Regions from separate parts of the Niameybacter sp. genome, predicted to be linked through region 2. Evidence: riboswitches for the same ligand, from Rfam matches in the RefSeq annotation. Region 2 holds a riboswitch; the other holds the start of a gene.
The links. Region 2 has a riboswitch for thiamine pyrophosphate ahead of thiT (energy-coupled thiamine transporter ThiT). Riboswitches for the same ligand answer to the same signal wherever they lie in the genome.

Region 1 (17,211 bases), on a different contig from region 2:
TATCAGGGAGGTGCTCCCCAAGGAGCTGACTTGCTTGATAACGTCCTAGGCTGAGGTCTGCTTGGTTAGCAAGAGAATAGGTATGTTTGTTACTTGGTAGATAAACAATATAAGCATCTGTAAAGCTTGTAGCTATATAAGATGCAAGCGTTGTGTCAAGCTCAAGCGTATTGTTTCTAAGCTCAGCATAACTTACAAGTATATAAGGCGTATCTTGTATAAAGCCTTCTTGAGTTAGCGTTGTACTCAAATTATGAAGAGCCTGTTCTAGAGGGTGTCCTTTTAATTCGGTGAATGTAGGTGTGTTCGCATCCTTATTTTTAGAAATTACTTTCTTGACCATACCTTGTTTGTTAAGGCGTAGTTCAATACTTGGATTAATATCTAAGGAGACAATCGCATAAGGTGTTTGAACCTTGTAAAGCACTGGGATTAAAAAAAGTATAAGTGCGGCTGCTACTACCATTAAAGGACGAAAGTGATGCAGGTAAGATGGAGCTTGTGAAAGGATATCCTCATCGGTAAAAAGAATAGGTTGCCCAATAACCATAGCATCTTTAAGTTTAATCTTGTGAAATGCACCACCTTTTTCCATAACTATTGCAAAGGATGGAGAAAGGGATACAATAATACCTTTTTTTAACATAAGCCTCCTACTTTCTAATCCATAATTTAAGATTACGGAGATTTTTATCCAGTATAATCGTAACAGTTATAATGAACTTTTTACTTCCCTTAAGTACTTTTTGAGTGACTTGATACTTAAGAGAAATTTGTGAAATGGGTAAACGCTTTTTGATATACATCCAATCGACTAAAGGTTTGTCCTGACTTACCTTTTTACTAATTTCAATAGCATTATCTCGTGTCTTTTGATGTTTGGGAGATTCAACTGAAAGTGTGCTTAAGTCAAATTTAAAGTCTTGTAAAATACTATTGAGCAAATGAATCTCCTCAGCAATTAAATCCGTGTGGTCTAGGGAGGTATCTAAATACTCATATTTGAGTTGGCCTAAATCTAAGGCAGGATCAGCATCTAGAGAATCCAAGACGATATCCTTATTTTCACTATTTAAATAATTTAGAAGACGACTTTTGATGACCAATTGAGCAAAAGAAAGAAACTCTCCTTTGCTTGCATCATATTTACAAATAGCCTGATAAAAGGCATCTAGGCCAATGCTAAAGGTTTCATCATTTTCTAAAGAGACATAGCGATGTGTTGTAGAAGAGATAACTTTTACAATGAAAGGTATATAATCTTCTATTAATGCATCTGCGTGAATGTAAGTTTTATTATGTACATGAATATTAATCTGCATAGAATACCTCACTTTTAAAGTTACAAAATATCTCCCTATAGTATATAGTACAACACTTAAAATGTCATTTGGTACCCTTTATAAAAATGACTAGCGAAAGCACCAAAAAAATCCATACAAAAATATAATTTTAATATAAGGTATACCTCTCCTTTTTCTAAATATAAGAAGAATAAGCTATCGTGAAAATAGGGAATAAATTAAAAAGACATCTTATAAAATGGATAGAAAAAGGCCTACTATAATATTAATAGGCTTTATGGTATGATGAAAATGAAATGATATAAAATAATATTAATAGTTTAAAATATAATACAGTTGGGGGATAAGATGATAAAAGATAGAATTAGAACCAATATGTTGTATGTACAGACTATAAAACCCCATTTTTCTACAGAGGATTTAGAAATTGTGCTTGTGCTGAAGGGAAGTATTACTATTCAAAAAGTCGAGCGTGTTACAACAATACACGAGGGAGAATTTACTTTAATCAATCGTTACGTTGTACATAGCATTCAAAGTGAGGGTGCATATATTCTTAGCACAAAAATCCGATTGGCAGAATTTAACAATATATTTGATAAAATGAAGTACGTAGAGTTTATCAATAGCGATGAAATAGTAGCGGTCAAGAGACCTTTGAAAAATAGATTAAATAGGATTGTGGTTGACTTGTTAGTCAATCAATATTGTTTTGAAAATAAGTTGTATGATACTGTCCCAGAGGAGGAAATACAATTGAATGAATCACATTTGGTACATATGTTATTTAGTTCTTATCAATTGATTTCGCATATGAAACAAGATGGAGAGTATCCAACAGGAAAATTACAAGATCGTTATTACGAGGTTGTAGAATATGTTATTGAAAATAAGGGAGAGAAGATTATTGTTGAGGATATTTTGAAACAGTTGTATATGAATGCAACTTATTTCTCTCAATTTATGAAAAAAATAGGGGCAGTGAGCTTTAAAGATTTTGTGCAGTATCGAAAGTTAATTATGATACAGGGGCATTTGTTGGACAAGCACTTATGTATGACTGAAATAGCGAATAGGGTAGGCATTAATGATATGAAATCCTTCTATAGTATTTTTAAAAAGTATTTTAAAAAACTTCCTAAGACATGGCGAGAAGAATGTTATGGTTTAGAGAATCAGTATAAGATACTATTTGAAAAAGAGATTTTGGATGCATTTATGGAACTACATCATATTAGGCGTTGTAGAGAAACAAGTGGCGGTAAAGTGTATAAGCAGTTAATGCAAATGAAAAGGGTACAACCCTTGGAGTTAGAAGGGATTGAAATTATATTAAATCCTTATAGTAATATGGGGGAGGTATTTGACCCACATTATAAAGTGTATAATTATTTTAATGAATTAATCTATGAAATTGAACAATCAAAAATTATTTTGCATTTGATATACCCTTATCATTATCTGAAATATGAAGAGCAAGTTCAGTTATTGGTTGAAACCCTACGAATAGCAGCTTTTAAATTAGGAGGGGGAAGGACAAAAAAATTAAAGATTACCTTAGCGGTGAAAAATGCAAATGATCTACAAGAAGCTCAAGAACTTGAGCGCATTGTAGAAAGAGAAATAGGTAATTTGAACATAAAGATTGCTATGGATTTGGCATTATAAACAGAATTTATCAAAAGTGTACCATTTTCTTATAATAATTTTGCAGTACAATCTAAAGTATCACTATTATAAAGTCTAAGAAAAAAATTTATAATGATGATAATGATAAAAATTTAACAAGTAGTTTAAATTATTATGGGAGGTTACGCAAATATGAAAAAGCAGATCAAAGCATCATATGTTCATTTTCTCATTGGGTTTGCCATTATGATTCTATTTCGATTCATTCCGTTGGGTATATTACCCAATGTAACAGAAGTCGGACTTCAGGTAATCGGTGTATTTATTGGGACTATTTATCTGTGGTCAACAATAAATCCTACTGTTGCAAGTATTGTTAGTATTTCCATGTTAGCCATAAGTGATTTTGCTCCAGCAGGAGGTGTGTTAAGCACTTGCTTTGGGAATCCAACAGTTGTACAAATGTTTTTCCTAATGATTTTCATGGGGGGCTTAACCAATAGAAAATTAACCGTATACATTGCACGTTGGATTATGACAAGGAAGCTAATGGAAGGAAGGCCTTGGGTATTTACCCTGGTAATGATGCTGGGAACCTATCTCATGTCAGTATTCATTGGTGCATTTGCACCTATATTCTTATTCTGGCCAATTTTATATGGTGTATTTGAAGAAATAGGCTATAAGAAAACAGATGAATATCCAAAGTTAATGGTAATAGGGGTCGTTATTTCATCATTAATCGGTTTCCCAGTGCCGCCTTATATGGGAAATGGACTTGCATTACTTGGAAACTATAGGGGGTTAATACCCAACTTTCCGACATTAACTGAAGGTGTTGTCATTTCTGATGCTTCATACTTTACTGCCTGCTTTGTTTTAGGTCTAATTTTAATTATTACTACACTATTAGTTATAAAATATGTTTTCCATCCAGATGTTGAACCACTTAAAAAAATTAGTATTGATATGTTAAAGAAAAATCCATTGCCACCTATGACAAGCGCACAAAAAGTATATGGTATTTCCCTATGTATGTTCATCTTCTGTATGTTAGTACCAAGTTTATTACCTAATGTACCGATATTAAGTTCTATTAATAAGAACTCAATCATTGTACCGATGGTGCTTGTTGCTGCTTTAAGTTTACTCCAATTTGAAGATGGACCGGTACTACGTTTTAGCGAAGTAATGGGCAAAGATTTTGCTTGGCCTACATTTTTCTTATGTATGTCGGCAATCTTAATTGGTGGGGTGCTAACGAATGAAGCAACGGGTGTTACACCTTTCTTAAATACTATTTTATCTCCAATCTTTAGCAAGATGTCTGGTACCATGTTTACAGTAGTATTATTAGTATTGGTTGTATTATTAACAAATATTTGTAACTCTCTAGTTATAGGTATGATTTTACAACCTGTTGTATTAACTTATTGTGCAACTGCAGGCATTAGTCCAGCACCTATTATTATCTTGTTGATTTTTACAGTATTGTTAACTGCTGCTTGTACACCAGCTTCATCTCCGCTATCAGCCATGCTATTTGGAAACAAAGAGTACTTAACTTCAGGAGATGTGTATAAATATACAAGTGTTATTGTGGCAGTAGAGTTAGCAGTTATTTTAGTATTTGGTATACCTTTTATAAATTTATTCTTTTAGACATAAGATAGGCAAAAATAATCCCATTAAACAAATTTATATAATCAATGAAGTAAATTGATAAAACTATAACAACTATTTAAGGAGTGATGAATGATGGCAGTAGAATACAAAAAAATCGAACACTGGATTCCTCTTCAAACTAAAGCAGAAAAGAAAATGTTAGCAGAATTTGAGGCAGGAAACTATACAGTAGAAAACCCTCTTGTTAAGTACAATGCATACCTTATTAACCCATTATCAGCGGTGGTATTATTCCGTACAGAACAAGAAGTAGCGGTTACTATTCGTGTCAAAGGGAAAACAAAAGTAGCAGATATGGTGCACACTTTCCCAAAAGCAAAAACACATATTTTACCAGTGCTAGGCTTATATAGTGATTATAACAATACGGTAGAAATCACACCTTACAGAGGGAAAACAACAACGATTCAGATTGAAGTAGGACACGTTGTAGACCAAAGTGTCATTGAATACGTACAAACAACACCTGAGTACTTCCAAGACAATATGATGATTCTTTGTCCAGCAGGGACTGAAACAACATTAGGTGTAGACTATGCAGGGGACATCCGCTGGCATTTAACTACCCTTTGTGTATTTGATTTAAAACGTTTAAGAAATGGTAATTTACTCTTTGGGACAGACCGCCTCATTAGAATGCCATACTATATGTCTGGGTTATATGAAATGTCTCCAGTAGGAAAAATTTATAAAGAATATCGTGTACCAGGTGCGTATCATCATGACCAATTTGAAATGCCAGATGGTAACTTACTGTGCTTAACTGAGGACATGACAAGTGAAACAGTAGAGGATCAATGTGTATTATTAGATAGAAATACAGGTGAAATCTTAAAAACTTGGGATTACAAAAACTTCTTAACACCTGGAGATGGAAAAGGTCTATCCCATACAGATGAAGACTGGTTCCATAACAATGCAGTTTGGTACGATGAACATACTCACTCACTAACTTTCTCCGGTCGTCATGTAGATGCCATGGTGAATATTGATTATGATAGTGGTGCATTAAACTGGATTATTGGTGACCCAGAAACTTGGCCAGATCATATGCAAAAATATTTCTTCAAACCAATGGGCAATAACTTTGAATGGCAATATGAGCAGCATGCTTGTGTCATTACACCAAATGGCGATGTAATGTGTTTTGACAACCATCATAATGCAACTAAAGTAGAAGAAAGAAAAGTAGAAGCCTATAACAATTACTCAAGAGGCGTAAGATACCATATCAATACAGAAGACATGACCATTGAGCAAGTATGGCAATATGGAAAGGAAAGAGGCGCAGAATTCTTCTCTCCATATATTTGTAATGTAGAATACTATGATGAAGGACATTATTTAGTACACTCAGGTGGAATTGCTTATGACAAACAGGGTATTCCATCTGAAGCATTAGGTGCTTTTGTTAGAATGACAGGTGGAACTTTAGAATCTATTACAGTAGAACTTGCACATGATATAAAAATGTATGAAATGAAAGTACGTGGTAACTTCTACCGTGCTAAAAAGCTTAAACTATACAGTGAGGGCATTAATTTAGAATTAGGTGAAGGAACTATCTTAGGTTACTTAAGTGAAACAAAAGAGTTTGATACTGCGATCCCAGCAGAGGCTTGTGGTGAGATTTTACCAGAAAGCTGCAATGCAAGAGTGGAAGAAGAAATGGATAAGTTTACATTCTTCTGCCGCTTCATGAAAGGTGACCTTGCAATGATGCTCTTAGAACAAGGTGAGGAAGTTCACAGATATTATATTTCTACGACAGCTATTCCATCTAAAGCAATGTGTTGTGGTTCTTTCTTAGATACAGATGATAGAAATACAAGAACTTGTGTAACGAAAACCAATTTAAAAGGGACTTATGACGTACGTGTGATTATAGAAGATAAAAAATATGAAACAGGCATTCAAATTATTTGCTAAAAGTATTATAATAAGAATGTACCTTTCAAGTTTTGAAAGTGATGCAAACCAGATTTAGAATTGAAAAAATTCTAGGTCTGGTTTATTTTAATAAAATAAAGGAAGAGGTGTTAAGTTATGCTAGAACAAATCAAAATTCCATCTAAAAATAATGCTGAGTTAGTGTTAAAAGCTACACCAGGACATTTTTCAAGTGATAGATTCCATGTCAATTATTACATTGATATGACTAGTTTAAAAATGCGTCAAAGAGAATCTAAGCTCGTTGCAGAGGTGATGGCAGAGCAATATGTAAAAAAAGTAAAGTTAGATAAAGATATTATGGGAATGCATTCATCTTGGCAATCTATGGTTGAAATTGGAGCAACTAGAACACCAATTGATACTATTATTTGTATGGATGGTTGTGAAGTAATAGGTGCGTATTTAGCAGAAGAACTTAGCCTAGGCGGATTCCCATCTAATAACAAACATCATTCTTTCTATGTCATTACACCAGAGTTTGATAAGAGTGGACAAATGGTTGTTAACAGCAATATCAAACCAATGATTTATGGAAAAAATGTATTAATCGTATTAGCAACGGCTATGAGTGGGCGTACTATTTCTAAAGCAATTAGAACTATTTTAGCTTATGGTGGAAAAGTAACAGGTCTATCTGTTATTTTTGCTAATGTAGAAGAGGTAGATGGTTATCCAGTACATTCTGTCTTTACACGAGATGATTTACCAAACTTTAAATTATCAGATCCAGATACATGTGAAGATTGTAAAGCAAATAAAAGTTTAGATGCAGTCGTTAATTCCTATGGCTATCAAACGGTTGAAGGCTAAGAAACGTTAGATAAACGACTGAGTTTGTAGCTTTTACTATTGTAAAATGCTCGGAAATGATTATAATAAAGTTAAATCCATAAAATACTAGGGGTGCTGAATCATAATTTGGCTGAGAAAAAATGAAAGGACATTTTTAACCCTGAACCTGATCCAGGTAATGCTGGCGTAGGAAAGTTTATATGAAGACAAATAGTATAGGTAGGCACTTAGAGGTGTCCATTTATGTGAAAGGCTCTTGCACAAATTTTCTATGTGCAAGAGCCTTTTTGAATTTTAAAATACTTATAAAAATAGAGGAGACGTCAAAAATGGAAAAATTCAATGCAAGTTTAGCTATTCAAGTATTGCCAAGTGTAGAAGGTGAAGAAGTGATTCGTGTTGTAGATGAGGTGATTGCATATATTAAAGCTACAGGTTTAAATACTTTTGTAGGACCTTTTGAGACAACGATTGAAGGAGATTTTGATGAGCTTATGGATATTGCCAAAGAGTGTCAAAAGATTTGTATTCGAGCAGGTGCACCAAGTGTCATGTCTTATATGAAGGTAGCTTATAATCCAAATGTGGGGGTATGGTCTATTGATAAAAAGGTTACAAAACATCATCAATAGAGGCTATACACTAGCAATTATTTTAGGCATTTTACTCATGTGGCAAGTGGCATGTACACTAGAATGGGTTCCACCGTATATGTTGCCATCCCCGATGCAGGTGGGGAAAGCTTTTGTTACAGAGTTTGAGGCGTTAATGAGGCACTTGATGGTGTCACTTAGTGAAGCTTTCTTTGGGCTTGGGTTAAGTATATGTGGAGCCTTTATACTCGCTGTCCTTATGGATAGGTATAAAAAGTTTGACCAAGCAGTGTATCCCTTGCTGATTATTTCTCAAACAGTACCTGTCATTGCTATTGCACCTCTACTTGTATTGTGGATGGGTTATGGGATGGCACCCAAAGTGATGGTGATTTTTTTAGTATGTTTTTTCCCCATGACTATTGGATTGCTAGATGGGTTTAAAAGTAGTGACCAAGATGCTATAAGACTTATGCAATCTATGGGGGCAAAGGCAAATCAAATTTTTGTACATATCAAGCTACCTTATGCTATGCCACACTTTTTTGCAGGGCTTAAAGTATCTGTAAGCTATGCAGTTATAGGTGCTGTTGTTGCAGAATGGTTAGGTGGAACATCAGGGCTTGGGGTATATATGACTCGTGTAAGAAAGTCCTATGCTTTTGATAAGATGTTTGCAGTGATTTTCTTAGTCAGTATCATTAGTCTACTCCTTATGAAAGGTGTCAGTCTATTAGAAACAAAGTTAATGCCATATAAGAATAAAGGAGCAGAAAAATAATGAAAAAGAAATTAGTAAGTTTATTAGCAATGAGTACGCTAATCCTTGGACTAGTAGGTTGCGGACAACCTACCAATCAAGAGGGTGTAGGTAATGGAGAACAAGAGAAAGTAACAGTTGTACTAGATTGGGTACCTAATACCAATCATACAGGTATGTATGTGGCACTAGAAAAAGGTTATTACAATGAATTAGGCCTAAATGTAGAAATTATGCAACCACCAGAGGGAGGAGCATTAGCACTTGTGGCTGCTGGGAAAGCTGAGTTTGCAGTATCTTTCCAAGAAGAAATAGGTCCAGCACTCACAGCAGAGAATCCTTTGCCAGTGGTAGCTGTAGCAAGTATTATTGACCACAACGTATCAGGTATTCTTTCATTGAAAGAAAAAGGGATTGATTCACCAAAGAAATTAGAAGGAATGAATTATGCTTCATGGGATACACCTTTTGAAAGAAGTATTCTCACTCAAATTGTAGAAGAAGACGGTGGAGACTTTAGCAAAGTCAACTTGATTCCAAACACAGTGACAGATGTGATTTCTGCACTTCAAACAGATATTGACGCAGTATGGGTATACTATGGTTGGGATGGCGTAGCTACAGAGCTTGCAGGCTTAGGAACTAATTATCTGCCATTTAGAGACCTCAATCCAATCTTTGACTTCTATACACCTGTACTTGCAACAGGTACAAAGTATTTAGAAGAAAACGAAGAGCAAGCTAAAAAGTTCTTAGAAGCTACTGCAAAGGGTTATGAATATGCAATTGAGAACCCAGAAGAAGCGGCACAAATCTTAGTGAAGCATGCACCAGAAGTAGACTTAGAGCTTGCTACAGCTAGCCAAAAGTTCTTAGCCAACGAGTATAAAGCGGAAAAGGACCAATGGGGAACAATTGATAGCACAAGATGGTCTACATTTTATGAATGGATGTATGAAAACAACCTTATTAGTCAACCATTAGATGAACAAGGCTTTACTAATGCCTATTTACCACAATAGGTAGAAGTATGAGTTATTTTATAGCAGACCATGTTGCCAAAAGTTATGATGGCAGACAAATTATTGAAGATATTACAATCCAAGTAGAAAAGGGGGAGTTAGTAGCCCTTCTTGGTGTAAGTGGAATTGGTAAGACAACGCTTTTTAATATCCTTTCTGGGTTAGAGACACCCGATGAAGGGCAAGTACTGCTTAAAGGGGAAGTCGTAACCAGCCAGACAGGCTATGCAAGTTATATGCAACAAAAGGATTTGTTGCTGCCTTATAAAAAAGTCATTGATAATGTGAGTCTACCGCTCATTTTAAAAGACATTTCTAAAAAACAAGCAAGAGAGCAGGCTCAAATACACTTTGAACACTTTGGACTAAAAGGTATGGAGTATAAGTATCCACACCAACTTTCAGGGGGGATGAGGCAAAGGGCAGCTTTACTGAGAAGCTATCTTTTTAGTAGTAAGTTGATGCTCTTAGATGAACCGTTTAGTGCTTTAGATGCCATTACTAAGCATCAAATTCATGACTGGTATCTAGAAATTGTGGAACAGATGCAAACGACTAGTTTGTTTATTACTCATGATATAGATGAAGCCATCTTACTGGCAGATAAAATATATATTATGTCAGGTATACCTGGACGTATTACAAAGGTTTTTGATCTGAAATCAGGAAAGCATCAAGGTTGTAAACTGACAACCAATGACTTTACCACTTCTGAACAATTTATCACTTACAAAAAACAAATCCTTCAAGCTATTCAATAGAAGTATAGCTATGAGAAAAGGTCATACCTTCTAGAAAATGAATTTATATATAAAATTATTAATAAATGAAGATTTTTATTTAATTTTGTAGTAAACTTAAGGAGTACCTATTTTCTCAATATGAGGGGGATAAGCGATGAACTATTATATTATATTTCAGAATAAGACTTGTAAAGTAGAACCAAACTTAGAAGAGATTTCAGAAGGAGATATGATTTTTACGTATTCAGTTGGAACTATTGTATCAGTTGGAACAGTCGTTAAAAAAGCTTATCCAAGCAATGAGCCGTATGCGTTAGAAGTGCAGTATGAATGGCTAGAAAAGAAAGTACATATCAAACAAATTTTTGCAAGAATGAGACAAATGCTAGGAGAGGAAACTACTCCGTTTGCACAACAAGGAAGACGTGCAAAAGGAGGATTATACCCCATCAGCTCATCTTGTGGAGAGCTTATCATGGAAAAGATTTTAGCAGACTAATTGAATAAGAATAGAGCCCCCGTATGGGATACATTTAAAATGTGTACTATACGGGGGCTTTGTGTATACTGAGGATAGAAGAAAATAAAAATATTTCATTTAAAATGAACCAAAGGGCTAAGCGTATGCTCTTTATATATAGATGCATCTACTAAGGAGGAACAGCTTTGAATGAATCAGATTTAGTGAAACAGGTACAAGAAGGTGACCTTCAAGCGTTTGAACAATTATTTGAACTTTATAAGAAAAAGGCTTTAAGAACAGTGTATTTGATGACAGGAGACGCTGTCAGTAGTGAGGATATCAAACAGTGATGGTGTGAATTTCAATTATTATGAACAAACCTATAAGTTTGTGCCAGAAAACTATGAATTAACAGAAGCTGACCGTAAAGCTCAAGAAGAAGGTACCCTAGCTATTTCTATAGGTGCACCGGAGGTAAGTGTGGAACAAGTACAAGGCTTATCTTGGTATGAAGAGGGGCTTGCCTATATGCTTATGGGAAATGACCACAACTTTTCAGTAGAACAAATGATGGAAATGGCAGAAGTGATTAGACAACAAGATTAATTTGAATAGCCCCATCTAAGGAGAAGATAACGCCTTAGATGGGGCTATTTTTGTATGAAGAGAGGCGACTCACTAGGCCATAAAAATAGATGCACACAGATAGAGTAAAATGTAAAGTAAAGATAAAATAGAAGTAAAATGGATAAAAAAATTTACTAAAATCCTTACTCTTCTTGAAAAATAATAGTATAATTATATATAAAAGTATTGAATTATAAATAATAGGATACATTCAAAATAAATCAGAAGAGGAGCAGTAGAAATGGAACAGAAGATGCAAAATAGACCTAATATTATTTTTTATTTCTCAGATCAACAAAGATGGGACACAGTAGGGTGCTATGGGCAAAAGCTAGATGTAACACCTCATTTAGATCAATTAGCAAAAGAGGGAATAAAGTTTGAGTATGCCTTTACTTGTCAACCAGTATGTGGACCTGCAAGGTCTTGCTTACAACTTGGACAATATGCAACTAACACAGGGTGCTTCACTAATGGGATTGCACCAGACTTTACAAGAAAGATGTTGGCAGACTATTTTAATGAAGCGGGTTATGAAACAGCTTATGTTGGGAAGTGGCATTTAGCAACAGATGAGTCTATAGGAGAAGATTATGTCACTACAGCTATCCCAGAAGGGCGTAGAGGTGGATACAAAGATTACTGGATGGCGTCAGATGTCTTAGAATTTACTTCTCATGGCTACAATGGGTATGTATTTGACAAAGAAAATCAAAAAAGAGAATTTATAGGCTACCGAGCAGACTGCATCAACAACTATGCTATTGACTACATACGTAATAAACAAACAGATGACCCATTCTTCTTATTCATTTCTCAAATAGAACCGCACCATCAAAATGATAGAGACCGTTATGAAGGCCCAGATGGAAGTAAAGCAAGGTTTAAAGACTATGAAAAACCAGGGGATTTGGCAGAAAATAAGGGCGATTGGAAGATGAGCTATCCAGACTACTTAGGTTGTTGCCATAGCCTTGATAAGAATGTGGGAAGGCTTGTAGAAACGCTTAAAGAAAAAGGTATTTATGAAAATACCATTATTATCTATACATCAGACCATGGTTCTCATTTTAAAACAAGAAATTCAGAATATAAGAGATCTTGCCACGAAGGCTGTATTAGAGTTCCACTGATTGTTCATGGACCAGGATTTAAAGGTGGAAAAGTAATCAACGAGTTAGTCAGCCTAATTGATTTACCACCGACACTTTTAGAGTGTGCACAGATAGAAGTGCCAGAAGCATTTGAAGGTCACTCTATACGCCCACTTACACAAGGACAAATGAGTGGATGGCAAGAAGATGTTTTTTTACAAATTAGTGAAAGTCAAATAGGTCGAGCAATTAGAACTAAGCAATATAAATATGCCATAAGAGCACAGGGCGACCCATGGAAAGTACCTAGTGAAACGACATTTTATGAAGATTACTTATATAACCTTGAAGAAGATCCTCATGAGCAAAACAATTTAATTGAAGTAGCAGCTTATGAAGGCGTAAGAGAAAAGCTCCGTGAGCGTATGAAAAAGAGAATGGAAGAAGTAGAAAAAGAATGTCCGATTATCTTAAGCAGTAGTGAGCGATCACTTTAATAAAAGATGGTGAGCATTAAATCTCAAAGACATACAGGATAAAAGCTTGAGAAACGAAAGATAGAATAATAAAGCAAAGCATTAAGCATGGAGGAAGAGATGATGACAATGAAGGAAAGAATGCATAACCAAAAAGTATATTTTTGTAATGATAATGAGTTGGTCATAGAACAAACACAATGCTTAGAAGTACTGTATGACTTTAATCATACCCGCCCATCAGAAGGGAAAAAACGAGAAGCGATTTTGAAACAACTTTTAGCAGAAGTAGGTAAAGAATGTTATATTGAACCACCACTACATACGAACTGGGGAAAGCATACTCACTTAGGTAACAATGTTTATGCCAATTTTAACTTAACATTAGTAGATGATACGGATATTTATATAGGGGACTATGTAATGATAGGTCCCAATGTAACCATTGCAACGGCAGGGCACCCTATTGACCCCGCGCTTAGAAAAAAGGTGGCACAATACAATATTCCTGTACGTATAGGAAGTAATGTTTGGATAGGTGCAGGTGCTGTCATTCTACCAGGAGTCAATATTGGAGAGAACACTGTAATAGGCGCAGGTAGTATTGTGACAAAAGATATTCCAGCACATGTAGTGGCAGTGGGAAATCCTTGCCGTGTACTACGTGAAATTAATGAAAGAGATAAAGCCTATTATTACAAAAATATGGAGATTGATATTGAATAATCATAGTTTTAGACCTCTTATTATTTAAAGTCTTCTAGACCTTCTACTTTAAAAGCAATAGGATGGAAGCCTTCACCGTGTGTATCGAGATAGTCTCTCCAAATACTTGGATTATGGTCAGGCTCAATGAATTCGAGCGTAACTTGTCCAAGTTTTACAAAACCAAGTTTAGCTCGTGCCGGAGTAGATTCACCTTTAAACTGAATGTGTGTTTCTTCTAACTTTTTAGACATTGTTAAAGCCTCGTTTGTATGTTAAATATATATTATTGTATCATAATACTATTAATAAAAGTAAATTTCAAAAATCAAAAGCTTTAAGTTTAAATGTAGAAAAATACATTTATGGAGCATAGGGAGCAAACAATATGGAGTAGGACGCTCATATGAAGAAATCTTTATTTTTGAGGAAGATGAACAAGAATGGCTAGATGGAAAAGTAGAAGAAGATGAATTTGGAGAATACTATTTTACAGATGGTTTCTTAGTAGTCTACCTGTTAAGAGTAAATAGACAATAAACCCAACTAAAGTACCTAATTCTTTAATAGATAGGGACTACTTAGTTGGGTTTGTTTTTTTAGGATCTGTTTATACCGCATTATCTTATAGGGTTTCAAACGGTTTGGGAAGACAACAAGGCTCATTTGTCAACTTCCCAGGGGCAGAAATAAGAAAGCAATATGACCCAGAAGGTATCTTTCAATTTGAGCAAGGATTATAAAAAATAGTATTGAATGTTCCTCCTATTAAAACTACAATAGAATAAGTTAAAAAATTAGGAGGCAGAAATGAGAGACCAGAGAATAACAAAACTTGCACAAAATTTAATTCAGTATTCCGTTCAATTACAACCGGGAGAAAAGCTTTTAATTGACCTTCCCAATGGTGGAGATGAGATTGCTACAGCACTTGTAGAAGAGGCCTACCGCGTAGGAGGGATTCCTTTTATAAATTATGAATCAGAAGTTGTGCGTAAAGCCCTGCTTCTTGGTGCAACAAAGGAACAGTATGAATATCAGCTCAAGTATGATTTAGAGCGTATGAAAGATATGGATGCTTATATTGCAGTAAGAAAAGTAGATAACCTTTATCAGATGTCAGATGTACCAGCAGATAAGATGAAAATTTATACAGAATATAGTGGACCATTGCATGCAAAGGAACGTTGCCAAAATACAAAATGGTGTATTTTAGCCTATCCAAGTAATAGTTTTGCACAGATGGCGCATATGAGTACACAAGCTTTTGAAGACTATTACTTTGATGTATGCGCTCTAGACTATGGCAAGTTCCATGAACTTATGGAACCTTTAAAAGAGCTTATGGCACGTACGGATCAAGTGCACATTAAAGCACCAGGGACAGACCTTGCATTTTCTATTAAAGGTTGTTGGACAAGTATTTGTAGTGGCAGATGGAACATTCCTGACGGCGAAGTAGGTATGGCTGGCATTGTAACAGAATCTGTAAATGGAACCATTGCTTACAACATCCCATCTCATTATCAAGGGACTATCTTTACAGATGTTAAGTTTACTTTTAAAGAGGGTAAAATTGTAGAAGCTGTAAGTAATGAGACAGAAAAACTTAATGCTATTTTAGATACAGATGAAGGTTCTCGTTATATTTGCGAGTTCTCACTTGGAACGAACCCATTTATGGAGCAATCTATTTATAATACACTTTTTGATGAGAAAATGATTGGAACGATACACTTTACACCAGGTCATAACTCCTCTATTCACTGGGATCTTATCCAATCTCACAAACCACAAGATGGTGGTGGAGAAATTTGGTTTGATGGTGTACTTGTAAGAAAAGATGGTGAGTTCGTTTTAGAAGAACTTTTACATTTAAATCAAGCAGCACTTAAAGAAGCATTACGTGGTGAAATATAAGCTAAGGCCAATTGAAAAACGTGTTGAAGCTTATAAACAAAAAATAAGTCAACAACCTACAATAGAGACAGCAAAGTATGGAGTGGGTACAAATCCATATCGGTTGGTAAGCTCATCCATGTTAGCAATAGCATTGGGGGGTGGCACCCATACCAAAGCCACAAGTTGCAGAAGCAAAGACAACTGCGTCGTAGTTTTGGCCTAAGTAATGAGGTAGGCAAATAAGCCAACGAGTAAAACTTGTACAATCTATACTTAGTATATATAATACGCCGAGGAGTATACGGATTTTGGCAGAGTAAACTAAAAGAGGACTAGGAAGCGCTTCCTAGTCCTCTTTTAGTTTACTTAACCTTGAAAAACGTGGAAGGCTAAGTTTTTGTTGAAGTTCTTATCATTTGCCATATGACGCGCAAGTCTAGTAAGTTCATCTCTTAAATCTAAATAAAGCATATCTACATAGTTCCAATCAGATAGTCTATTGGTATCAAACCATACTTTTTCATGGTAATGACGTACTGTTTCAAGCTCGCAGGCAAGAGCTAAAATATCTGAGATATAAGCTTTAGCTTCTTCACGGCTTGTAGGTGGAGTAGCAGGTAAATAAGAGATTTTTTTAGCTGTAAATAAAATACGCTTTGCACTGAGGTAGAGTGCGTCTAATATAGTATTTTCTTCTACTTTAGCTTTTAAAGTTTGAATAGAAGCAATCGCTTTTTCCATCTCAGGAATAAGAAGATGTGCTTTGTCACGTGCTGCAAAAGTAATAGGCTCTAAAGCACATTTGTACATCTCATTTTTGAAAATGAAGTTATCTTCAAGTCCAAGCACGCGGTCATAGTGATAAACAGCGTTAAGAGAAGCAGCTTCTTCTTTGTTAAGACCAAGGAATACCGCATGGTAGATATGGTAGAATTCTTCGAAGGTATAGTTGGTTTCAGTTGCCCAAGCACAGTTGGCTCCAATAAGGAAACCAGGCCAGTTTAACTCACGAGAACAGTCACCACCATCTCCCCAGCTAGACATAAGCATATAGTTAGAGTTGCCGTTAGCCGCGCGAAGTAAGCCTACAGTGTTATCCCAACATACTTTCATATCACAACTAAAGCGATTCCAAGCCCAAGTTCCAGGAGATACAGTGACAGTAAGACCAATCTCATGAAGCTTTTCTACATAAGGATAACTTGCACGTGGTGCATAGTCCCAGAATACAAAGTTAACGTCATGAGGAAGTTCAAGTGCACGTTCAAGTCCTACAGCGTAGTCACCCCAAGGCGGTGCAAAGAAATCAGCATACATCATCATAGAACAGTCTCGTTTTGCAAGCTCATCATGCACCCAAGTGAAGTAGTCAATGAAAAGTTGCCCCCCCTTTTCTTTGCCATAGACTTCAGTGATAGAACAAGGCTCGTCTCCACCTACATGGATAACTCCAGGTCCAAAA
Region 2 (17,211 bases):
TATTTTTTTATAGTTGCATTAGAAAAAGTCATTGAACCAGCTGCTTTAACTTTCTAGTTCAATGACTTTCTTAACGATACAAAATATTTCCAAGTTCAATATGAGAACTACTTAGTATCTCTCCATTATATACAATTTCTATACCATCTATCCAACTATAAGGGCTATTCCGTTGAAGCAAACTCTCTTCTAAAATAGTCATTGTAATCCCTGCTCCTGTTGAACCTTGGAAATATTGATTCATCCACTCTGATGTCTCTCCTATATCCTTTAAGTTAATTAAAGCTATTTTTTTATTTCCTATAGTCTTAATTTCTTCAACTTGTATTTTAAGTCCTTCAAATGCTAACCTTGAAATTTCATCTGCTATCTGTTGAATTTTCTCCTGTAAAGACATGTCTTTTTCTATTACTACATTACCTAGTTCTATAATTTCCCAAGAGTCTACATCTCTCGTATATAATATATAGTCCTCTTCTGATAACTTTTGCATTTCTGCTTTTAAATTTTTATTTTCTTCTATTAGTTGATTCACTTGTTTATTGAGCTTATCAATTTCTGCTTCTAACTGCTGCTTTTCTTCTTGTAGAACAATTATTTGCTTATCTGTGTCTTGTGGTGATTGTACTGGTTGTGTTGATATACATCCTGATAGAGCCATGATTCCAATAGAAAGTAAAATTATGCCGATTTTTTTATTCATGCTCTAGTCCTCCTATTTATATTTTGTTTAATTATAGCATATTTATTTTACAGTTTAATTAAGGTTACTCAACAACTCTATTACATCCCTAAGATAAACTTATTAATCACATATGCTACTCCATCTTCTTCATTAGATTTTGTTACAAAGTCTGCCATTTCCTTAACTTCATCAAAAGCATTTTCCATTGCTACTCCAAGCCCTGCATAGCGAATCATATGTTCATCATTTCCTGCATCACCCATGCAAATAATATCTTTTCTTTCAATATCTAAGATATGAGCCAATGATTCTACGCCCGTTCCTTTATTTACTTGTTTATGTAAAAATTCTAAGAAAAATGGTGCGCTTCTTACTACTGTATACTTTTCATAAACATCTTGTGGAAGTTGTGAAATCGCTTTTTCTAGTACATCAGGTTCATCTACCATCATAATTTTTATAATTTCTTCTTCTGGTGAAAGCTCGTTATAGTCTACTTCTTTAACCGGTATTCCATTAATTTCACCTTCATGAAGAGAATATTTACTCATCATTGGTGTAATACACCCTTCTTTTGAAAAGGCATGAATATTAACCCTTAATTTCTGTGCAAGTGTATAGAGCTCAACTAAATCTTGCCCATTTAAAGTAATTCGGCTAACAATTTCTTTTGTTTTTGTATTTTGTACAATAGCTCCATTAAAACTTATTACAAAATCTTGTCCGGATAATAAATCTAGTTCTTCTAAATAACGTTCAATTCCATCTATAGGTCTTCCTGATGCAAGCACAACCTTAACACCTCTATCTTTAGCTTGCTCTATTGCTTTTTTGGTAGCCTCTGATATTGTCTTATCATCTTTTAAAAGTGTACCATCCATATCTAGTGCAATTAATTTATACATAATAAATCTCCTAAGTTTCATTATTTTAAGTTAATCCTTTATATCTCCTAAAATGATTATACCAGTAATTATAGCAATCTCATACTTTTTGCTTACAAAATAAACTTTTCTAAGTTTATTTTTATAATTTATAGTTATTTAAACACTTCTAAATATCTATGTGATAGGAAATGTTTGATCTTATCAATTTTCTTTAAAGATTAATAAATGCAATGATTTTGTATACTTTAGCGTATAACCATATATATAAATAGACAAAAAACTTCCTTAAAACCTGGAACTTTGCCGCACTCATAAGCTACCTTATTTTAGTCTTAGTATTTGCCTGGAGTAGGCTACCTTAAGGTGGCTTATTGTGCCTTTCACATTAAATATCTCATGTATTACACGCAAAAAGGACTACTGCACTCAATTAGGCAATAGTCCCTTATCCGTTTATTGATTAAAAAAGATTGCACTTTTTTTAATCAACCATTTCAAATCATTTTCTCCAATATCTTTATCCTTCCATTTTGTCAACTCAGTTATAATTTTTTTATCTACTAATATTTTTAGTTGATCATCATAACTATTTTTTATTATTTCATTAACTAACTTTTGAATAATCGCTGTTGTATAATTTACGTTAAGCTTAGGTATCCAATCTGCCTTCGAATTAATAATCCCTCGTTTCACTAATATATCTACAGCTGTTTCATATTCTTTATCCACACCGTCTTTAACTACACTATCCTTAGCTACATCCTTGGAAGGTGTCTCATTAGGAGGTCGTTTACCACTATTTAAATCTTTGATAGATAGTCCAAAGGTATACTGAAAATGAGGTGTATCTGAAAATGATGACCAACTTCCTCCCCAGTCTAACCCTAAAGCTTCTCCTATTGTACCTACTTTAGCTAAAATACGCTTATCATATTCTGCTCCTTTTATATTCTGATAAACATCAAAAGCTAATCTCCATTGATGATAAGAGGACATACTACTCCCCCTAGCATTTGTCACAATACTTCCAGGTCTTGTTCTCCCTTGCTCATATAAATACTCCTGTCGTTCCATTGAGCGATATGTTTCACTAATCTTTATATTTAATCCTTGCTGTTGGCATTTATCTAGCAGTGCTTGTGCTAATTGTTTTACTTTAGGATGCAATTCATTTAAATCTCTACATATCTCTACCATTAATTTGCACTCCCTTTCCCTTATATATTCAATTATATTCCATAAATAAAGTTAAGGTTCATACTAAAGTTGTTTATTTTATAGATATAAAAAACGCTCCCTTATTGGGAGCGTTTTCATTAGGTTGGTATTATGAAATTTTACAGGTTGAATAGCATTACATACATCTTTATTATACCATATTTATCCATACTGTCTACATAATATCTGTATAAAAGTCTAAATAATTATTGTGTTTACTACATAAGTGGAGCAAAACATCTCATAATAGACCTCATTAATCTTATATACCATTTCACACGATAACATTCTTCTAGGGTTACAGCTATGCATTCTTCTAATGTACTCAAAAAATCATCTTTAATTTCTTGTATAGCCTCGGCTTTATACATAAATATACCACATTCAAAATGTAAATATAGGCTTCTAAAATCTAAATTAATTGTTCCTACCACTCCCAATTCATCATCTGCTACAAAGGTTTTGGAATGTATAAATCCTTGTGCATATTCATAAATTTTAACACCTGATTCTATAAGTTGTTGATAGTAGGCTCTTGTTAGTAAATGTACATACCACTTATCGGGAACATGCGGTGTTATAATTCTTATATCTACACCACCTTTAGCTGCTAATGTCAATGCTGTCATCAACTCATTATCAATAATAAGATATGGCGTATTGATGTATACATATTCTTTTGCTTTATGAATAATATTAAGATAGACATTCTCACCTACAGTTTCTTCATCCAAGGGGCTATCTGCATAAGGTTGGATATATCCATATCCCTCATATATTTGAGGTATTCTCACTAAATATTTCTCATAACTTTCTTTAAAGTCATCTTCTCTTAATCTATCGAAATTCCAACACTGTAAAAACATAATCGTCAAATTTTGAACAGCATCTCCTTTAAGTAAAATACTAGCATCTTTCCATTGTCCATAAGGATTCACTACATTAATATATTCATCTGCAAGATTTGCCCCTCCCATAAATCCTACTTTTCCATCAATTACTGTAATTTTTCTATGGTCTCGGTTATTAATTTTTAGAGATAATCTAGGCTTTAATTCATTAAATACCATAACTTCAATTCCTAATTTTTCAAGCTTTTCGTTATACTTATATGGCAATGTTTGAATACATCCTGCATCATCATAAATTAATCTGACTTCTATACCTTGATTTATCTTTTGTATTAATATTTCTAAAATGCTATCCCACATAATACCTTCTTCAATAATAAAATACTCCATAAAAATAAATTTTTGTGCCTTTTGAAGTTCTTCTTTAAGTATTTCAAAAAATTTTTCACCCGGAGTCAAATATTGAGTTGATGTATTTTTATGCATTGGAAAGCTTGAATATCTTCTTATATATTCTGTTTGATTTGAAATGTTTCTATCAACTTCTTGCAATTTGTTTATTATTTTTTCATCCTGGTATAAAAACTTTTTTGTATCTTCATAAGTCAATTGAACAGACCGTTTAAATTTAGCACCTGTTTTATCTCCACCAAATATAAGATAAAATAATCCTCCAAACACCGGAAATAATAAAATAGGAATTATCCACGCTAACTTATACGAAGGATTATCTTTTTTATTTAAAATATAAATTACAACTATTATACTTACAATAGTAAATACTACATAGAGATACACAAAATACTCACTTAGCTTCCAAATTCCTATACCTAATATAATCGTTTGCAAAAAAATTAATACTCCTACAATAAATAATCTACTAAATAACATTTTGAGTACTTTCTTCATATATCCGCCTCTATTCAAATCCCTATACTCTAAATAATATTATTTTTTACTTATTATATGCATTTTTATAAAAAAAAAATAAGTACTCAGATCAGCTCTGAGTACTTATTTCTCTTCTATTCTAAATCATAACTTCTACGTTAGCAATTAGTTATCTTATAAATTATTTTTAAGTTCTGTAATAAGGTTTTGTACCTCTTGTTCAATATCTACAATGTTTACTAGTTTTTTAACAGATTTATCTCTTGTCATAAGCTCAACTTGACCATTCTCAAGATTTCTTTCTCCTACTACAATGCGTACTGGAATACCCATTAAGTCTGCATCAGCAAATTTAGCACCAGGACCCATCTTACGATCATCTATGATTACTTCCCATTTATTATTTAAACGATTATAGATATCTGTACCCACTTCATTCATATCTACTTTTTTGCTACCTAATACACAAATGTGTACTTGCCATGGTGCAACTGAAATTGGCCATATTGGGCCATATTCATCATGATGAGATTCAATAATACATGCAAGTAAACGACCTACACCAATACCGTAACACCCCATAATAGGTGTCTTTGCTTTACCATCTTTATCTGTGTATGTCATTTGCATACTCTCTGTATACTTCGTTCCAAGTTGGAATATATTTCCTACTTCAACACCTCGTTTAAATTGAAGTTTTCCATCACAGCATGGGCATGTATGACCTTCATTAACTTCTGCTACATCATAGAAAGTCTCTACCTTAAGATCTCTTGGTACACTTACACCTGATAAATGATAATCTTCCTTATTAGCACCACATATAAGGTTTGTTTCACCTTCTAATGAACTATCAAATACAATTTGTGCATTTCCAGCTTCAAGTTCAGCAGGTCCCATAAAGCCAAAGCATAAGTTAGATTCTTCATAACTTGTAAATGGTGTTACATTTGCTTGTACAATCTTGCTAAGTTTTGATTCATTTACTTGTAAGTCGCCTCTGATAAATACAATAAGAGGTTCTTTTCTACCTTCTACTTCAAACACAGCAGCTTTTAATAATCTATGATTTGGTACATTAAAGAAATTTGCTAATGAATCAATATCCTTAATCCCTGGTGTATGATTTTCTTTTGTTTCTTCTTCTGCAATTTCATATTTATCAAGTTTAGAAGTAGCAACTTCCATATTAGATTGATAATCACAAGAATCGCAAATAATGATTGTATCTTCACCTATATCAGTTAGAAGCATAAATTCATGGGCCACTTTACCACCCATCATTCCTGTATCAGATTTTACACATACTACCTCTGGTACACCCGCTTTTCTAAACACATTATGATAAGCTTGTAAACAGCTATCATAGTATTGCTCTAAATCTTCTTGTGAAGTATGGAATGAATAAGCATCCTTCATAGTGAACTCTCTTACGCGGATAAGGCCACCACGTGCTCTTGGTTCATCTCTAAATTTAGTTTGAATTTGATAAATCATAAATGGATATTGATTATATGAACGAGCTTCCGTACGTGCTAAATGCACAGCTGCCTCTTCATGTGTCATCCCAAGCAACATATCTTTTCCACTACGATCTTTAAAACGTACAAGTTCATTCCCCACACTTTCAAAACGACCTGATTCTTGCCAAAGCTCAGCTGGCATTACAACCGGGAACATGACTTCTTGACCATCAATGGCATCCATTTCCTCACGAATAATGTCCTCAATTTTAGTTGCAATACGTTTTGCTGGCATTAAAAGTGAATAGATTCCATTAGACACTTGTCTAATATATCCTCCTCTTAAAAGATAAATATGGCTTATACTTGTTGCATCACCTGGTTTTTCTTTAATACGTTCGCCTAATAATTTACTAAGTAACATAATTTTTGTCCTCTTTTCTTCAATTTTATTATAATTAAATTATATACTTAAATATATTTATAAAAAACTTAAAGCTACTATAAAATTAAACGTTAATAAAAAAGTCCCTATGCAATATTGCATAGGGACCAAATTAACGTTTGGTGGTACCACCCTTGTTATAATAAAAGGCATTAAACCTCTAACTATCACTCTTTACTCTATATCGGGAGTATCCGTTACGCTTCATCACGTAATGCTCAGAGCTAGGACAATAAACCTTTTCTCTAGGAACCTCTCAGCCAGTGAATTCCCTTTCTGTTAAAGATTTTAATTCATTGATTTCTCTTCATCGCTGTATTATTATTCTAATCATATATTTTAATGAATTTTTCATAAAAAAGCAAGGATTCTTTTCTATTTTATTGTTAAATCCTCTATTTCTTTAATTAATGCTTCAGGTGTTGTTGTATTTGAGACATGAATACGCTTTATATCCGTTGTTTCAGTTTTTCCTTTATTTTTAATCAAATTAGTAGCTTGTAAGTCAATTCCTACACTTTGTGCCCACTCTTTAGTTTTTTTGTTATGCTGAAATTGTGGATATGCCAATACTTTTACATCACGTTCCCCTAATTGTTCTTCAATATGTGCAAAAGATGTACTTATTTGATATAATGCATCCCCTTTACCTATTTCATCTAATAATGCGTGTTGGAATGTATGACTTTGCATATCTATTAATCCGCTTTCTTCCATTTCCTGTGCTTGTTCCCATGTAAAATGAGGCATTGTCGTTTGTATTCCTACATATGCTGGTGTAATAAAATAGGTTGCTTGCATATCAAATTCTTTTAAGATAGGATATGCCTTTGTATAGTTACTCAAGTACCCATCATCTGTTGTAATAATTACTGGCTTATCTGGTAATCCCCCTACCCCATCTAAGTAATCTTTTAAAACTTTAAAGTTTATAGTTGTATATCCATTATCTTTAAGTTCTTGTAACTGCTCTCTAAAAAGTTGGGTCTCTACTGATATACTCTGTTCACTTTCTAAAGGCCCAACCTGGTCTTTAAATTCATGATACATCAATACTGGTATATAGTTTTTATCATAAATCATTGTATCTTTTTCAGTATATGCATTAGACTTTCTTTTAGCTCGTGGCTTTTTATTCACTGAATCACTACAATCAATATAATAATTTTGTACAACTGGATTTTCTTCATTTTTAAGTTTAATTATAATTTTTAATACATTTATTCCATCCATTAAGCTATAGTCTTCTGCATCCAACTTGAATGGATATCTGTAACTTGTAGTAAGTATATTTTCATTTAATTTATAGGTAACTTGTTCAATATTTTCATCAAAATTTAACATTAAATCTAAATTTTCTTGACTCATTACAATACTAATATCATCCTTATTTTCTAATTGTACTTCTATAGTCGCCTTATTTTGTATCGCCATATTATAAAGTTCAACAACTCTATAATGTGCCTTATTTATATCTGCTTGTTGAAATATCACTTCTATATTAGGTACTATTAATGGAATTTGGTAATATAAGCGGCTTATTAAATCTAATTGTTGGATTAAATCCTGTTGTTCTTCTAAGATACAGTCATTAATAATTATTTTAATACGATCTTTAAATTCTCCTGGTAATTCAGATAATACTTTAAGTTCTTCTTCTCCCTTAACATTTATATATGCATAGTTAATGTCTTGTTTCTTATATAATTTCAATGCATATTCAATAGGATATGCAACACTTAAATCAGCATATTTATCCTGTATATATTGAGTATGTTCAACGAGTTGATCTATACTTTTTTTATTCCAACTATCATCTATTTGAATAATTAAAATCACTTGTTGATTGCTATATTGATCTGCAATTTTCTGCAAATCTTTCTCTATATTAATTGTCGGTGTATACTTTATTTGTACATTCTCAAGACTAATCTTATGATTTTCTATCGTATCATCAAGACTAACCCATTCATATTTATTATTTTCGTTTAAAAATTTTTCATTAATTCCAATCTTAAAATTAGCTTCACTTTGAGTTCTAATTGCATATACATCTACTACGTTTTGTTTACCCTTACTTATTCCTATATAACTTCCTATTACTAAGATAGATACTCCAATAATTACACCTATGTATATCTTTTTTATAAGTTTTGACTTTTTCATTCCCTTCTCCTTTGAATCAATCATTAATCTTATTGTAACATACTTCTATTATTTTTTGCTTTATAATAATCTATTACAAAACACTTTATTATTAATAAAATGATAGTTATATTTTTTCCTCATTGACTTGTATAAAAAAATGAATTAATATAATTATAGATAATATATAATTATTATAAAACAAATTAATATTTATAAGTATGCTAGGGGAGCCCAAAAGGGCTGAGAGTGCATTTTGCAGACCCTCAGGACCTGTACACAGATAATGCTGCAGCAGGGAAGTGTGTAAACGATAAGTTAATAAACTGATGTGCTTAGTTGCATTTTTATTACTATGACTTTATATTAAATCCTCCCTTTCATATTTATAACAAAAGGGAGGATTTTTAATGTCTGATTTTTTAGTAGGGCTTCAAGAAACACCATCAATGATATGGGTATGTTTAGGTATCTTCTTAGTTATACTTGTTTGTATTAGCATTATCAAATTTAATAATCTAAAAGTATCTACACCAAAACTTACAACAAAGACTTTAGCTTTTGGTGGTATGTGTGTTGCACTATCCTTTATTCTTTCTTATATTAAATTATTTGAAATGCCTCAAGGAGGTTCTGTTACTTTAGTCAGTATGTTACCTATTATGCTTTTTGCCTTCGTATGTGGTCCTACTGCAGGTATTATTGCTGGCCTAGCTTATGGATTTCTTCAATTTTTCCAAGGTGCTTATGCTGCCCACTGGATTTCTATTCTACTAGATTATCCTCTTGCTTTTGCTTGGTTAGGCATCGTAGGTATCATTCCTAAAGCTATCAAATCTATACCTTTAAGGTTTGCTCTAGGATCTTTTATAGCTATTTTAGGTCGTTTCTTTATGCATCTACTTTCTGGTGCTATATTCTTTGGTGAATATGCTCCTGAAGGAATAAATCCTTGGATTTATTCTTCTGTATATAATGCTGGTTACTTATCTATTGAATTTATCACTACTTTAGTAATTGGAATTATTATTCTTACAACTCCTATTTATAAATATCTTAAGGTTTCTTTTGCATCATCTCATACTAATTCATTATAAATGTTTCACGTGAAACACTAGTATATATCTTTATTAATTCGCTCAGAGAGTATAGCTTCTATCTCTTTGGGCGTTTTATTTTGAGAATTAATCATCAGTACACCATGTCTAATGTTTACATGCTCATTATGTGCAAGATTAATTAAACTTTGCTGAATATCCTCAAAATTCTCTTCCTCTTTTTTTTCATAAATAAATGCATGGACTGGTCCAATATAATCTTCACAATTATAAATTTCATATTTGCCCGTACTTTCAAGATATTGCTTAATATAATATAAGTTTTTTTCTACAGTTACAATCATAGCACTCTCTCTTTTCATTTTTATCTTATTTTTTCCCATTCGTGCTAATTCATGCCTATAACTTATAAATAATTTTAATCTTAGGTAATAGTTGTGAGCTTACTATCGATAGATTCTCGCAAATTTATTATTGCGCTTTCAATTTATCTTTTCTAATCTAGTATATATTCTTTCTATTTTTATTATTCATGTTTACCCTTGAATAGTACATACTGTGCCTCTTTAGAGGCTCTTCCACCTATATGATTAAAAGGTATCAGGCCTAGCTATAATGGTACCTGTAATCTAGACAGCTAAATTTCTATTTCTTAATGAATCCTGTTATAATAACTTTAACTACAAAAGAACAGTATTCATATGAGAAAAAGACGAAATTTTACACCTGAGTTCAAAACTCAAGTTGTACTAACATTACTTAGAGAAGAAAAAGATCTTGCAGCACTCACTTCAGAGCATGATATTGCACCAAACATGCTTCGTAACTGGAAGAAGGAATTTTTAACAAATGTCTCTAGTGCTTTTTCTAATAAGAAAGAAGTTGCTTTTGAAGAAGAAAAGATTGCCTATGAAAATAAAATTGATCAGCTCTATAATACGATAGGTCAGCTCACTGTAGATGTGAACTGGCTCAAAAAAAATCTGAGCAAGCTCTTGGATCTGGCTGGGAAGAAATAACTGGTTACAAAGGACGATCCTAAACTTTCTGTATCCAAACAGTGTAAGCTGCTAGGCCTTAATCGTAGTAGTGTGTACTATAAGGAAAAATAATCCACAGAGCTTGAAATTCAGCTTAAACACGCTATCGATGAAATGCATACAGCTCATCCAGCTTGGGGAACTAGACGTATAACGGAAACCTTAGTAACGAAGGGCTATTGGGTAGGTCAGAAGCTTGTCAGACGCTATATGCAAGAAATGCGTATCTATGTCATCTATCCAAAACCAAACCTATCAATACTGAATAAACAGCATAAAGTTTATCCCTATCTTCTAAGAAATTTTTCTATCACCATACTGTAAGGTTACTTCCAAAACAATAAACTATTACACCTATTATATAGTAAAATATGGTTCATTAAGAAATTCTAAATAGTTGTCTTGACAAAGGAACCACTATATTATTTCTAATAAAACAGGCATAATCATCTTACTAAATACTAATTCTTTATTAGGTCTACTAAAGAATTAGTCGCAACTTCTATTTTAAAATAAAAAATCCGGTCTAAACATTATTACTTTAAAGTATATGTTTAGATCGGATTTTTTATTTTAGATAACTTGATTATTTTCCTGTGCTAGGCGAATAGCTTCTTTTTCTTCCTCAGATAGTTTATACGTAGATTGACCTGCCTTAACAGGTTTAGAGTAGATATAAGATCCATCTCTACTGTATATTCCATTTAATATGATTCCATTATTTTCTGCATCCATCATAGCAATTGCAAATGATAATTCTGCTCCTACATTTTCAATTGCATTATATCTTACTATCCCTACTTTTTGTGTACAGTATTTAAGTTGATTACTTAATTTATTAATCTCTTCCAGGATTTCTCCTTCTTTTTCTTTTACATGATTAACTTTTTTTGCATAATGAATAAGTAAATTTTCTAAGTCCACATCATCTTTTGTCATGAATGTTTCATATTTACGTTGAACTTTTTTAAATTTTGATAAGCTTACTAATAGTAAAACAAATAAAATCAAACAAAAAATTCCTAACCCAATTACAATATAGCCCATATACGGCTCCATCATACTAATTATACTTTCCATATTAAACTTGCACTCCCTTAGTCCTAATTACTGCTGTATTCTACTAATAATTCTTTCTAGCTCTTCACTACTGTAAAATTCTATCTCTATTTTCCCCTTACGTTTTCCTTGTGTGATACACACTTTTGTACCTAAGGATTTTTGGAGATTTTCTTGCACTTCGTTAATAAAAACATGACTTCCTGATTCTCTTTGAATCAGTTCTTCTACTTTTTTTTGTGCTTTTTTCTTATTTATTTCTTCTTGATTAAGTAACTGCTGAACATACTTTTCTGTATCACGTACAGTAAGTTCTTTTTCTATAATAAAATTAGCTGCTTCTTTTTGTATTTTGGGATCTTTTAAGATTAGTAAAGCTCTTGCTTGTCCATAGCTCAATTCTCCATCTCTAAGTTTTTGTTGTAGGTCTGTAGTGAGTTTAAGTAATCTCATAATATTCGTTACTTCTGACCTACTCTTACCTACTCTTTTAGCTACTTCTTCTTGAGTATAGTCAAATCTCTCCATTAATAAACTATACGCACAGGCCAATTCCATACTATTTAAATCAGCTCTTTGGATATTTTCAATAAGTGCTACTTCTAGTACTTGTTTATCATCAAAGTCTTTAATTAAGATCGGTACTTCTCTTATTTTTGCTAATCTTGCTGCACGATAGCGTCTTTCTCCTGCTACTATTTCATATTTATTATCTTTTACTCTCACAATAAGCGGTTGTAAAATGCCATGTTCTTGAATAGATGCCATTAATTCATTAAGTTCTTCTTGGTCAAAATTCTTTCTAGGCTGGTCATAGTTGGGCTCTACCTCATTAATATCTACCATCTTGATGCCTTCATTTTGATGACCTAGTACTACTTCTTCTGATAGTAATGCATTTAAGCCTTTTCCTAAACCTTTTTGTCTCATTTCTTTTTATTCCTTCCCAAAAATTCTTTAGCCAATTCTCTGTACTGTTCTGATCCCTTAGAACGCGTGTCATAGTTAATGCAAGACATTCCATAACTTGGCGCTTCACTCAACCTTACACTTCTATTAATTTTTGTTTCATATACAAATTTTGAAAAGTGATTATTAACTTCATTAACGACTTGTGTTGATAAGTTTGTTCTTGTATCAAACATCGTAAAAACAATGCCTTCTAATGTAAGATTTTTATTAGTAGATTCCTTTACTAATTTAATTGTTTGCATTAATTGTGAAAGGCCTTCTAACGCATAATACTCACATTGCATAGGAATAAGTACCGTCTCAGATGCTGTTAATGCATTAATAGTAAGAATATTGACTGCAGGTGGGCAATCAATAAAAATATAGTCAAACTTATCTTTTATACTTTCTAATGCTTTTTTTAGTATAAATTCTCGTTCTACTTTATCTACTATTTCAATCTCTGTACCTGCAAGATTCATATTAGAAGGAACAACTTTTATCTTTTCATTTGGTGATTCATAAATAACTTCATTTATGTCTCTATCCTCAGTGAATACATTATAAATTGTATAAGGTATACGATTTTTAACAAGACCACATCCACTTGTTGTATTTCCTTGAGGATCAATATCTACCACTAACACTTTTTTCTTTTTTTCTACTAGGGCAGCTGCCAAATTAATAACTGTCGTAGTTTTACCTACGCCCCCTTTTTGATTAACTACTGCAATGATTTTACTCATGTAGGTCTACCTCATTTTCTTAATTTATAACGCATATTTTATAATCAGTATATCATAAAATATTTAGTTATTACATTAATAATGCTTTTTTAGCATAAAATATCTCTTCTCTTTAATATAATAGAACAAGTCTTAAATTATTTTCGAATGTTTCACGTGAAACATTTGTCTTATGGAGAAGAAAAATGAAAAAAAATAAGTTTAATTTTTTATCAAAACTCTTAATTATTATTACAATCATATATGTTGTTATATTTATTATTTATCAATTTTATGGAGCTAATATTGGTACACTTAATATTTCTATCGCTAGTGATAAAGAACAGGTAGAAGCTGTTCAAATTTCTATTACTCCTACTAAAGATTTAAGACAATATTATCTTCTTATTTATGAAGACAACTTTTCTGATAGTTGGCTTTACTTTATTTCTAATACCTATAATAAAGATGCTCAACATATTTTAGAGGAAATTCTTCCTCCACATACTGATAAATATGTTTTTTTAGAAGGCTCTTCTCAAAAAAACACACATACTTTCACTATTAAATCAAAATATCCTATTAATCATCTCACTAATCAAGACCACGCTTTCCATGCCTATTTAATAGTTCCATATGAAATTTTTCCATTCCCTATATTTTATTATATTAAGCATCAAGTTTTCTTTATTAATATTGGAATTTAAGGAGTTAGCTTATGAAAACATTATTAGTTATATCTCTTATTATTTCTCTAACTTTAGAAGCTTCTAGACAACAAAAGGAACGAGAACCATTTTTTATTATTAAATGTGGAGCTTATCTATTTTGTAGTAGTATTCACTCTGTTATATTAGGTATTCCTGCACCTTTAGGTGCATTAATTATGTACTTTTGCTCCTTTTTTGATCCCAAGAATTATCACTTCAAACTAAAACTTATTCTATCTGGATTATTTATTTTTTTACTTTCTATTACAAGCTTTAGTAATTTTTCTGCACCTTTACAAAAAGCTTATTTAAATGCTAAGACTTATAATACTTCTAAAGTAGAAATATACAGTCAATTTAATGATCATTCAAAATATCTATTTTCTATTTCTACTGAACGCCAGCTCAATAAGTTAACTGATCTGCTTAACGATAGCATACCTTATATTAGCTGGTATCATAAATCTATTCCTGATGATATGGGATATTTACTTAAGCTTTATTCTTCTACTGGTATTACTGATATATATATAAGTCTATATTCAGCAAACAACTCAAATATTTATATTGGTAAATATTATTTATCCTATTACAATAAAGATATCATTCCCTACATAGATACACTATACTCTAGAAATCCATCTATTCTTACCTTAAATACCGCAAGAAATGCATCTATTAATATTACTAATTCTTCTTTATTATCTAATCTTTGGCGTTGTATCATATGGAATAAACCTATTGATGAGTTAAACCGTCCTGAGGAAAGCTTTAATATCCCTGGCTACTTATTTTTTGATAATTATCTTGGTTGTAATCTCAATTTTTCCTCTGATTTTAATTATGCACAGCTTTCTAATGGTGATATTATTGCTATTGCTCCTTTTCTACAGCATATGTTAAGTGAACAGCTTATTCTCTCTGAATTAGATTTAGTAAGTGAATTTCAGATATTTGATAGTGCACATACTTCTAATTATGATTCTGTTAATAGTAACTTCTCTATAGAGAGGGATCCTAATGACCAATACTATGGACTTTATCATTATAATTATAGAAAAGATGAAAAAGTATTTCTTCATACTGTGAATTCACCTTTTACAAAGTTTTTTATTCTGAAGTACCCATATATTCTTATCCTAGATCATGATATCAACTCAGAATATTATTTAATGCTTATTAATCAAAATGTGCCCGATAAGCATAGATATATTTCAAAGAATGAGGCCATTTTACCTAAATCCCTCTCAATTTGTCCTCAAAACACTAAATTTGCTTATATTACAGAACATGGTCAAAACTCCTCCTTATTTTTAGTAACAGACTATTATCATTCTCCTAAAGTAATTGCTACAGGAGGTATTATAGATTCTTTATTTCTATCCGATGACTATATTGTTTTTACACAAAAAATGAATGATTTAAATATCTTATGTGTCTATAGTATTGAACATGACCAGTTTATTAAATATACCCCTGTCCCTGGTGATATTACACTCATTAAAGCAACTGATAATAAAGTATATTTTTGTGTCCAACAAAAGAACCAAAATCATTTATATGAAAGTGTCTTTTATATCGATTTACTTTTAAAAATCTATAAAGTAAAATAATTAAAATCATTTCTTTTCAATAAAATAGACCTAAAGCTATTTAGTTTAACTTTAGGTCTATTTCTATTTGGGTAAATAAAATCTAATCAAATTTTGTTTTACTTCTATACTTAAAGGAAATTGTGGTCCCTCTTCCCCATCTATATCAGTAGCAAAATTTTTTTCTTGATTATGACATATAATATTCATTTTATCGGTTACCCAATAATCAATATTAGGATCTGTAAGATGTTCTCCTTGAAGTACTTTTAAAAATAGCTTTGGTATATCATGAATTTCTACCTTTTTTATACCAATAACATCAAATTTTCCATCTTCTATATTAGCATTTTTTGCAAGTCTAGTAAATCCACCTGCTGCTTTTCCATTAAAAATTAAAATTAATATATATTCATTTTTAATAGTTTTATTTTTTAATTGAATTTCTAAATTCATAGTTTGATAATTTTGTAATTCTTCGATTCCCTTTACATAATATGCAAGCTTTCCAAATTTCTTTTTTAACTCTAAATCTACAATATGAGATATTCCGCTAAAAAGTCCCATATTACATACATTAATAAAATATTGTTGATTTACTTTTCCAACATCTACATACCTAATTTCACCTTTTTCTACAAGTTTTAGTACACTATCTATATCATTAGGTATATGAGCACTATATGCAAAATCATTAGCTGTTCCTAATGGTAATATAAGAACTGGAATATCTATATGTTTATGTGCCATCCCATTAATACACTCATTAATCGTTCCATCTCCCCCAGAAATAATTATTAAATCTACTTGTTCTTCAGTAATGTTTTTAATAATATAACTTGTAATACTTCCCTTTTGTGCACTACGGTAAAGACTTAAGCTATATCCTTTTGCCTGTAAATATTCTGTAATATAATCTATATATCCTACAATCTGTCTATTTCCTGCCTTAGGATTATATAATAAAACTGCTCTTTTCATCTTATATCCTTTCATTTTCTATTATTTATTTTTGCTTGATTAGTCTCATTATTATTTATTCATCTATGTACTCATTTAATTTCTACTTTTTTATAATCTATTTTTTTTTCCTGTAAAACTAGTTCTATACTATATTTTTACAGTTTATTATTTATTTATTATTTATCTATTATACTATATTAAACAGATTTATTATAATTATATTTTTTTCTAATCAATGTGGATAATTTTAAATTTTAGTCTATCTAAGTCATTATTTGCAACCCTTGTAGATATTTACACTTATGCACACCCTTGTTGATAAGTGTAAATGAGTTTACTTTTTCTACTCAATGTGGATAATTTTAATTTTAAATTTTTATATTAGCTTATTATTAATTTTACTTAGTTTATCCACAACCTTATATTAATTTATTATGAATTATTTTATATATAAAAGAGGCAAGATAGTACTAGAAATCTTCTAGCCTATCTTGCCTCCCCTATCTAATTTATATACATTACATTTGT

Region 1: another riboswitch for thiamine pyrophosphate. It lies ahead of RRY75_RS04900 (thiamine-binding protein); the one in region 2 lies ahead of thiT (energy-coupled thiamine transporter ThiT).

Annotation. Positions count from the first base shown of each region.
Region 1 is NZ_JAVVQU010000011.1:48,453-65,663, reverse strand. Features, by position in the region: gene RRY75_RS04930 (anti-sigma factor domain-containing protein) at 1-646, opposite strand, end outside; gene RRY75_RS04925 (hypothetical protein) at 654-1,322, opposite strand; gene RRY75_RS04920 (helix-turn-helix domain-containing protein) at 1,653-2,972, shown strand; gene RRY75_RS04915 (SLC13 family permease) at 3,126-4,595, shown strand; gene RRY75_RS04910 (aryl-sulfate sulfotransferase) at 4,689-6,548, shown strand; gene RRY75_RS04905 (phosphoribosyltransferase) at 6,666-7,382, shown strand; TPP riboswitch at 7,462-7,574, shown strand; gene RRY75_RS04900 (thiamine-binding protein) at 7,694-7,996, shown strand; gene RRY75_RS04895 (ABC transporter permease) at 7,965-8,738, shown strand; gene RRY75_RS04890 (ABC transporter substrate-binding protein) at 8,738-9,739, shown strand; gene RRY75_RS04885 (ABC transporter ATP-binding protein) at 9,748-10,500, shown strand; gene RRY75_RS04880 (hypothetical protein) at 10,637-10,981, shown strand; gene RRY75_RS04875 (RNA polymerase sigma factor) at 11,149-11,295, shown strand; gene RRY75_RS04870 (hypothetical protein) at 11,276-11,551, shown strand; gene RRY75_RS04865 (sulfatase-like hydrolase/transferase) at 11,814-13,163, shown strand; gene RRY75_RS04860 (sugar O-acetyltransferase) at 13,266-13,868, shown strand; gene RRY75_RS04855 (VOC family protein) at 13,889-14,101, opposite strand; gene RRY75_RS04850 (aminopeptidase) at 14,658-15,767, shown strand; gene RRY75_RS14215 (sodium/glutamate symporter) at 15,889-15,990, opposite strand; gene RRY75_RS04840 (glycoside hydrolase family 20 zincin-like fold domain-containing protein) at 16,116-17,211, opposite strand, start outside.
Region 2 is NZ_JAVVQU010000021.1:12,352-29,562, forward strand. Features, by position in the region: gene RRY75_RS07440 (hypothetical protein) at 71-703, opposite strand; gene yidA (sugar-phosphatase) at 784-1,590, opposite strand; gene RRY75_RS07450 (M15 family metallopeptidase) at 2,026-2,769, opposite strand; gene cls (cardiolipin synthase) at 3,009-4,550, opposite strand; gene RRY75_RS07460 (proline--tRNA ligase) at 4,707-6,419, opposite strand; gene RRY75_RS07465 (polysaccharide deacetylase family protein) at 6,816-8,606, opposite strand; TPP riboswitch at 8,802-8,903, shown strand; gene thiT (energy-coupled thiamine transporter ThiT) at 8,996-9,682, shown strand; gene RRY75_RS07475 (YkuS family protein) at 9,700-9,987, opposite strand; gene RRY75_RS07480 (transposase) at 10,345-10,662, shown strand; gene RRY75_RS14265 (IS3 family transposase) at 10,771-11,007, shown strand; gene RRY75_RS07485 (DUF4446 family protein) at 11,257-11,730, opposite strand; gene RRY75_RS07490 (ParB/RepB/Spo0J family partition protein) at 11,791-12,672, opposite strand; gene RRY75_RS07495 (ParA family protein) at 12,669-13,439, opposite strand; gene RRY75_RS07500 (hypothetical protein) at 13,625-14,125, shown strand; gene RRY75_RS07505 (hypothetical protein) at 14,137-15,741, shown strand; gene RRY75_RS07510 (diacylglycerol/lipid kinase family protein) at 15,805-16,701, opposite strand; gene argS (arginine--tRNA ligase) at 17,202-17,211, opposite strand, start outside.